DNA from 2 places in the Paraburkholderia sp. WS6 genome. Region 2 is predicted to be linked to the other one. Evidence: predicted binding sites of a transcription regulator. Region 2 holds the regulator's gene; the other holds the start of a gene.

Region 1 (4,251 bases), on a different contig from region 2:
ACCTGATAGAACACGCTGTCGACATTGTCGGTGCGCAGAAAGTCGCGGGTGGAGTCGGGCAGCGACAGCTCCGCCACGCCGTTGATCGGATGGATCTGGCGGGCGAGCACGTAGGCGTCGGTTTCGAGCGCGCGGTCGAACGGGCCATTGGCGATCGACTTGGCGACCAGGTAGGTGACCGCGAGGCTCATCGGCCAAAGCAGCAGAAGCGGCGCCAGCATCCAGTCCAGAATTTCGCCGAACAGCGAGCGTGGGCGCGCTTCGGCGGCGGCTTCGGTCTCGTCGGGCGGGGCGAACGGATTGGCGTAGCGCTCGTCGCGCACCTCGTCGAGGTCCGCCGCGTGCGCCGTGGCGCGATCTGCGCGTGCGGACATGGAGGCCCTCTATTTGAAGTGATGGCTCGCGGGCATCGCGGCCGAGGGGGACGAAGAGGGCGAGGAGGGCGGCTCGGATTCGGCGGGCGGGTTGGCGCTCTGGTTCGCGTTCATGTTCACGTTTGGCGGCAGGGCGGCTTTCTCGAGGCAGTACCCGAGGCCCCGCACAGTAATGATGCGTACGCCGCTCGGCTCGATCTTCTTGCGCAGCCGGTGCACGTAGACTTCGATCGCGTTATTGCTGACTTCTTCGCCCCATTCGCACAGATGGTCGACGAGCTGTTCCTTCGACACCAGCCGGCCGATCCGCTGCAGCAGCACTTCGAGCAAACCAAGTTCGCGCGCCGACAGGTCGATCACCTGCTCGTTGACATAGGCGATCCGGCCGACCTGGTCGAACGACAGCGAACCGTGCCGCACCACCGTCGGGCCGCCGCCCGCGCCGCGCCGGGTCAGGGCGCGCACGCGCGCCTCGAGTTCGTTCAGCGCGAAAGGTTTGGCCATGTAGTCATCGGCGCCGAGATCGAGGCCTTTGACGCGTTCGTCCACGCTGTCCGCCGCTGTGAGGATGAGTACCGGCACGGTCGAGTTGCGGGCGCGCAGGCGGCGCAGCACCTCGAGCCCGGACATGCGCGGCAGGCCCAGATCGAGGATCAGCAGGTCGAAAGTTTGCATCGACAGGGCGGTGTCGGCCTCGACGCCGTTCTTCACATGATCGACGGCATAGGCCGATTGGCGGAGTGATCGAACCAGACCGTCCGCGAGTATGCTGTCGTCTTCGGCAATCAGAATTCGCATGGTGCGCAAGCCTGGCCTTGCCGGCACCGTGGGGTGTCCCCCCGGCGCACAGCGGTCTCCGAAAATTATTGTGGGTAGTTGGGCAGCGCGACGGTAAAAATGCGCGTTCGCATGAGAATCGCGCTTGCCAAAACTACTGTTTTTTTATACAGTGTCTGAGTTTCGTGTGCTGTCCTCCAAAACTAGGCTGCACATCTGCCTCAGACGCCGTTCATCATAGCAAAGGACGATTCATGGAAGAAAGCAAGAAAGGCTCGGCTGGACTGACTGCTGAAAAGAGCAAGGCACTCGCTGCCGCGCTTGCGCAGATCGAAAAGCAGTTCGGCAAAGGGTCGGTCATGCGGCTCGGCGCAGGTGAGGCGGTCGAAGATATCCAGGTGGTCTCAACGGGATCACTCGGCCTCGATATCGCGCTGGGCGTCGGCGGTTTGCCGCGTGGCCGGGTGGTCGAAATTTACGGTCCGGAGTCGTCCGGTAAAACCACGCTGACGCTGCAAGTCGTCGCTGAAATGCAAAAGCTCGGCGGCACGGCAGCGTTTATCGACGCGGAGCACGCGCTGGATATCCAGTACGCGGGCAAGCTCGGCGTGAACGTCAACGACCTGCTGGTTTCGCAACCGGACACCGGTGAACAGGCGCTCGAAATCGCCGACGCACTCGTGCGCTCAGGCTCGATCGACATGATCGTGATCGACTCGGTCGCGGCACTCGTGCCGAAGGCTGAAATCGAAGGCGAAATGGGCGACTCGCTGCCGGGTCTGCAAGCGCGTCTGATGTCGCAAGCGCTGCGCAAGCTCACCGGCACGATCAAGCGTACCAACTGCCTCGTGATCTTCATCAACCAGATCCGTATGAAGATCGGTGTGATGTTCGGCAACCCGGAAACCACCACGGGTGGTAACGCGCTGAAGTTCTACGCGTCGGTGCGTCTGGACATTCGCCGGATCGGTTCGATCAAGAAGAACGACGAAGTGATCGGTAACGAAACGCGCGTGAAGGTGGTGAAGAACAAGGTTGCGCCGCCGTTCCGCGAAGCGATTTTCGACATTCTGTATGGCGAGGGCATTTCCCGTCAGGGCGAAGTCATCGACCTCGGCGTGCAGGCCAAGATCGTCGACAAGGCCGGCGCCTGGTACAGCTACAACGGCGAACGTATTGGTCAGGGTAAGGACAACGCGCGCGAATTCCTGCGCGAAAATCCGGACATCGCTCGTGAGATCGAAAACCGCATCCGCGAATCGCTGGGCGTGAATGCCATGGCGGAAGTGGCGACCGGTGCGGCCGCTGAAGTCGCGGGCGAAGAAGAGTAACCAGCACGTGATACGCAAGGGCCGGCCGCCGTCCAACGCTGGACACAACGCGGACGGCCCGCGTGACGGTGGCGACGATTCGTTCGAATCGTCGTCACCCTCTTCATCGCTACCTTCCTCCTCATCGACTTCCCGGTCCACCCGGTCGTTTGGGCGGTCGTCGGGAAAGTCGTCTAGCAGTTCGTCCGGTAGTTCGTTCAGTCGTTCATCCGGTTCATCGTTCGGCAAATCTTCTGGAAGCTCTTTTGGGCGTTCCACTTCACGTTCGCCACGCGATCCTGCCGGCAACGCTGCCCCCAGGCGCTCATACGCATCAGATCCCGATCCCTTTGCCGCAGCCGGCGAAGCCGATCCCTTCGAATCGTTCGACGCGCACGATCGCGCCGCAGGTCGCCAGCCGCAGTCTGACCCATCCGCGCAGTCTGAAGCGGACCCGTCCGAAACCACCTATACCCGCTCGCGCCGCACGCCTGGCGAGGCGAAGCCGGAGCAGGACGATGCAAAAAAATCCCAACGCCCGGCCCGTTCGCTAAAAGGACGTGCGCTCGGCTATTTGTCCCGGCGTGAATACAGCCGCTCCGAACTGGCGCGCAAGCTGAAGCCGTTTGTCGAGGAAACCGATTCGCTCGATACCTTGCTCGATTCGCTGGAAGCCGAAAACTGGCTGTCCGATTCGCGTTTTGCCGAAAGCCTGATCCATCGGCGCTCGTCGCGCTTGGGCGCGAGCCGGATCGTCGGCGAATTGAAGCAGCATGCTGTGGACCAAACGCTGGTCGAAGAAGCCAGTGCGCAACTGCGCGAAACCGAGCTGGCGCGCGCTCAAGCCGTTTGGCGGAAGAAATTCGACCGGCTTCCCGAAACTGCCGCCGAGCGGGCCAAGCAGGCGCGCTTTCTGGCATCGCGCGGTTTCTCGGGCGCCACGATTGGCAAAATTCTCAAAGGGTTCGACGAGGAGTGAAGCGGCGACTAGCTGCGCTATCCCGTTTGACGCACAGCGCGTGCCGGATACCTGTGCGGTTCCCACTTTGAGATAGCACCTGCCGCGCTCTCCGGCCTGCTGGGCGGCCCTGCGCATTCCGGCCTGTCTCAAATACCCAGTATGCTAAAATTCGTGGGTTTTCCAATCCGGCCTTTCCTTCCCGCATGCCGCTCTCCCCGCCAGTATCCCGTCAGTTGCGCCATCGTCGCGCAATCAGAGCGGAAGCCTATGAGCGAGCCGATGGCCTGTGGGATGTGGAAGCGTGCTTGACCGACGAAAAACCGCGCGATGTGGTGCTTGCGTCGGGCGTCCGGCCCAATGGTCAGCCGATCCATGAACTCTGGCTTCGCATCACCATCGATCGCAAGCTCAACGTCGTCGACGCCGAAGCGTCGTCCGACTGGGTGCCCTATCCAGGCTTGTGCCAAGCCAGCAATCCCGCCTACCGTGCCCTCATCGGGCTCAATCTGTTCCACAACTTCCGTCGCGATGCTGCCCGTTTGCTGGCCGGCACGGCTGGCTGCACGCATCTCACCGAGTTGTGCGCGCTCCTGCCGACCGCCGCAATCCAGGCGTTCGCCGGCGACGTGTGGAACACCAATGAAGACACGCCGGGCGCAGCGGCGAGTTCCGGGACCGAGCAGTCCAGAAGCAAAGACAGCACAGACGAGCATTCCAACAACAAACCGCCATTCCAGTTGGGACGCTGCCACGCGCTGCGTTTCGACGGCGAGGCGGTGCAACAGTTTTATCCGCGCTGGTATGGCCGCGCTCCGTATACAGCGGATCG
Region 2 (4,251 bases):
TTTCCCACGCAATCAGCACGTCGCCGATACCGCGTTGCACGAAGCTGGTGGTCGCGCCACGCGCGCCCGAATCCAGCACGCCGGCATTCTTATAGAGCTTGCCGACGAACTCCTTCGCCTTCTGGTCGTTGCCACCCGGCTGATGTTCAGCATAGGCCCACGCGGCCAGGTAGTTCCAGCGCGCGCCACCCGAGGTCTTCGGATTCGGCGTGACGATCGACACACCCGGCTTGATCAGATCGTCCCAATCCTTGATGTGCTTCGGGTTGCCCTTGCGCACCAGAAACACGATCGTCGACGTGTACGGCGAGGCGTTGTCCGGCAAACGCTTTTGCCAGCCCTTGTCGAGCAAACCTTTGTTAGCCAGCGCGTCGATGTCATAGGCAAGCGCCAGCGTCACGACGTCCGCCTGCAAACCGTCCAGCACCGAGCGGGCTTGCGCACCCGAGCCGCCGTGCGACTGCTTGAAGGTGATCGTCTCGCCCGTTTTCGCCTTCCATTCCTTGCCGAATGCCTGGTTGACATCCTGGTACAGCTCGCGGGTCGGGTCGTACGACACGTTCAGCAGCGTCGTGTCGGCTGCATGTGCCTGCGCCGTGACGCCGACCGCGGCGATCGTACCGACTGCGCCGAATGCGAGCGCCGCGATAAGTTTTCTGGTCTTGCCTGCCAGCCCCGTGCCTTGATGGTTCATGCCAACTTTCTCCGCGTTGTGGTCCGCTGAAACAGCGTGTGGTGTTGTTCTACGTCGCGGTCACGTGCACATGAGCGCCAACTCGAAGGGCAGTCTATCGAAGAGCTTTCATCATTAAAAATAATGTTTCTTCATTCTTTAATACGCAAAAGTGGTAATGACGGCCGGATAAGGCGTTGCGGCACGAAAACGGGTGTTGAAGCGTCCATTTACGACGCTGGAACGCCACCCCAGGACACGAACTTAAAGTAAAGCTTGAATTGCGCGGAATACTGTATAAAAATACAGGCACCTGTTCATACATACAGTGGCGCCATGACCAAACTCACCGCACGACAGCAGCAGGTTTTCGATCTGATCCGCCGGGCCATCGAACGCACCGGCTTTCCGCCCACCCGCGCGGAGATCGCCGCCGAGCTGGGTTTCAGCTCGGCCAACTCGGCAGAAGAACATCTGCGCGCCCTCGCCCGCAAGGGCGTGATCGAACTGGCGGCCGGCGCATCGCGTGGTATTCGCCTGCTGGGCGGATCGGAAGATTCGCCGTACCAGTTCACGCTGCCGCACGCCAGCATCATGCAACTGTCGTTGCCGCTGATCGGCCGGGTTGCCGCGGGTAGCCCGATCCTCGCGCAGGAACATATCTCGCAGCACTATGCGTGCGACCCGGCGCTGTTCTCGAGCAAGCCGGACTACCTGCTGAAGGTGCGTGGGCTGTCCATGCGCGACGCGGGCATCTTCGACGGCGACCTGCTCGCGGTGCAGAAGAAAAGCGAAGCTAAAGATGGCCAGATCATCATCGCGCGGCTTGGCGACGATGTGACGGTCAAGCGCCTGAAGCGCCGGCCGAACGGCATCGAGCTGATCGCCGAGAACCCCGATTACGACAACATCTTCGTTGAAACCGGCAGCGCGGAGTTTGCGCTCGAGGGCATCGCCGTCGGGCTGATCCGCCCGGGCGAGTTCTAACTGCCCACGTGTTAGCCAACCCAAAGCTGCCCCAACGTTGAATCGCCTGGAGAGACTCATGGAACGCCTTGCCCGCCTGCTGCCTTTTCGCCAGTTTGGTCGTTTGCGTCATCTGCGCAAGCTGGTGCCGTGTTCGCTGATCGAGGCGTCCTCCGCCAGTACTCCATCGCTGTTTGATGCACCCGTCGGCGTACCGGGCTTGCCGTCCTCGTTGCCGGCTTTTGCTCGCGTGTCGTTGAACTCGGGGCTGAATACGGCTGAACCCGCGCGCCGCGCACCGGTGCGCGTGTATCACGGGCCGTCGCGGCTGATCATGGTCGGCACGGTAGACGCGGTGTGCCGCATGATCGATCGTTGCATCGCAGATGAGGCCAACGTGCACGGCGCGGTGTTCGAGTCATAAACCGCACTGCGCGTGCACCGCATTCCATTGCGGCTTTACTACGCGCGAAACCCGGCGTACGGTCGTTCACCCGCCCGCGCCTTTTCGGATATCGCATCGCCTGGGATCGTTTTTGCGTGGCCGCGGTCCACGTTAGATCACACCTGATGGAGAGTCCCACTCAATGGCAGTTTCAACACGCACGAAACGCAATGCCGCCCGGCCACTGATCGTCACCTTGATTGTGATTGTGGTGATTGCCGCGTTGGGGTTCAGTTACGCGTCGCCTTACATGGCGCTGAATAAGCTCAAACGCGCAGCGGATGCGCGTGATGCGCAAACCGTCAATGAATACGTCGACTTTCCCGCGTTGCGCGAGAGCCTGAAGCAGCAAGTCACCGGCTTGTTGACGCGTCGGCTCGACGTGCAAGGCAACGGCAATCCGTTCGCGGCGATTGGCGCGATGATCGGCGTGGCCTTGATCGGCCCGCTGGTCGACGCTTATGCAACACCCGACGGCGTCGCGGCATTGCTGAACGGCATGCCACCGCGCGGCAACCCGGGCGAGCGCCCTCCTGTTCCGGCTGGCACCGACAATCCGCCGGCCGCAACGGCTCCTGCACAGGAACCAGCGCACCCTGCTACAGGTAACAACGGGAACAGCACCACGCCACCCCAACCGCCGCAAACCACGGCGGGCTATCGCGGCCTTAACGAGTTCGTCGTCAGCTATCAGCATGGCGCTGGTGACGCGCGTTACTCGGCGATTTTGCGGCGCGAAGGTTTGTTCACATGGAAGCTGGCGGCGGTCAATCTGAACGAGTGATCGCCCGGCGCTCGTTATCGACTTGAGCGTATGAGCGAATCACGGTTTGGCCGAAGCGATCGCCGCGAACGCGGCGACCGTTCGGCCACGTGGCTCATTCAACTCATTCAATCCAGTCCACGCGCTTCGCCCCGCCGTGCGTCAGGCCGCCGCCGCTTGCTGCTGCTCCTGCGCGGAAGAGCACGCCACCAGAATGCTGCATGAGACCCGATCGAGCAGCGGGGTATTGCCCGCGCCCATCCACCATCGTGATAGCCCGGTGCGGCAACGATGGCCGACCACCACGAGGTCGACATGCAATTCGTTAGCAAGATTGGCGATCTCGTCGATCGGATGGCCAAACGCAAAATGTCCTTGCGCGGTCACGCCGCGTTCGGTGAGCCAGTCCACCCCTTCCTGCAGGATGTCGCGGGCTGTTTTTTCGAAGCTGCCGCAGGCCACATCAGTCAGCAGGCCCGCGCTTTGCGCAATGCTCGAGCGCATGTCAACCACTGATAGTAGGTGCGTTTCCGCCTTCAGATCCAACGCCAGGTCGGCGCCGCAACGTAACGCTTTGCGGCCTTCGCGCGAGCCGTCGTAGCACAGCAGGATTTTCTGGTAGCTCGCCATGATTTTTCTCCCATCCGCGAGGAACGCGGTCTGAATGAATCATGGTGCGCCGCAATTCAGGTTGCAAGGGATGGAAAACGCTAAGTGCGCCCTAAACCGGTGCGCGCTGGATTTGTGGCGGGTTTGGGCTGGGTTTGAGTCACCCACGAGCCTTTGCCGCAGCGCAAGAAACGCCGTCCGGCGCATCCAGTGACGATCAACACCTCACTACCGATGCCATAGAATGAGCGGCCTTACCGGCCATTTGCGTCTTTTCGCGGAGCCTCGATCGATCCATGTCTGAAGCCGCCATTGAATTCCACCAGGTTAAAAAAAGCTACGGCGAAAAGACGGTCGTCGACGGACTGTCGTTTCATGTCAACGCCGGCGAATGTTTCGGCCTGCTCGGCCCGAACGGCGCAGGCAAGACCACCACGTTGCGCATGCTGCTCGGCATCGCCGCACCGGATGCCGGCACGATCCGCCTGTGCGGCGAGCCGATTCCCGGCCGCGCGCGCGTGGCCCGGGCGCGTGTCGGCGTCGTACCGCAGTTCGACAATCTCGATCCCGATTTCACGGTCCGCGAAAACCTGCTGGTATTCGGCCGCTACTTCGGTCTGAGCGCCGCGCAATGCCGCGAGATGGTGCCGTCGCTGCTCGAGTTCGCGCGTCTCGAAAGCAAGGCGGATGCACGTGTGAGCGAACTGTCGGGCGGCATGAAACGGCGCCTGACGCTGGCTCGCGCGCTCGTCAACGATCCCGACGTGCTGATCATGGACGAGCCGACCACCGGCC

Evidence for each region. The regulator LexA, encoded in region 2, represses DNA repair genes until DNA is damaged. The targets are predictions, from matches to a motif close to ACTGTATNNNNATACAGT.
Region 1: a site for LexA is predicted at 1,308-1,325, ahead of recA (recombinase RecA). Genes of this name have one in related genera too.

Annotation. Positions count from the first base shown of each region.
Region 1 is NZ_JALQCK010000041.1:76,832-81,082, reverse strand. It holds gene M0D64_RS35070 (sensor histidine kinase) at 1-374, opposite strand, end outside; gene M0D64_RS35065 (response regulator transcription factor) at 384-1,172, opposite strand; gene recA (recombinase RecA) at 1,406-2,482, shown strand; gene recX (recombination regulator RecX) at 2,493-3,440, shown strand; gene M0D64_RS35050 (DUF2889 domain-containing protein) at 3,626-4,251, shown strand, end outside.
Region 2 is NZ_JALQCK010000063.1:32,925-37,175, forward strand. It holds gene M0D64_RS41630 (sulfate ABC transporter substrate-binding protein) at 1-694, opposite strand, end outside; gene lexA (transcriptional repressor LexA) at 1,010-1,660, shown strand; gene M0D64_RS41640 (hypothetical protein) at 1,719-2,063, shown strand; gene M0D64_RS41645 (DUF2939 domain-containing protein) at 2,227-2,868, shown strand; gene M0D64_RS41650 (universal stress protein) at 3,010-3,477, opposite strand; gene nodI (nodulation factor ABC transporter ATP-binding protein NodI) at 3,753-4,251, shown strand, end outside.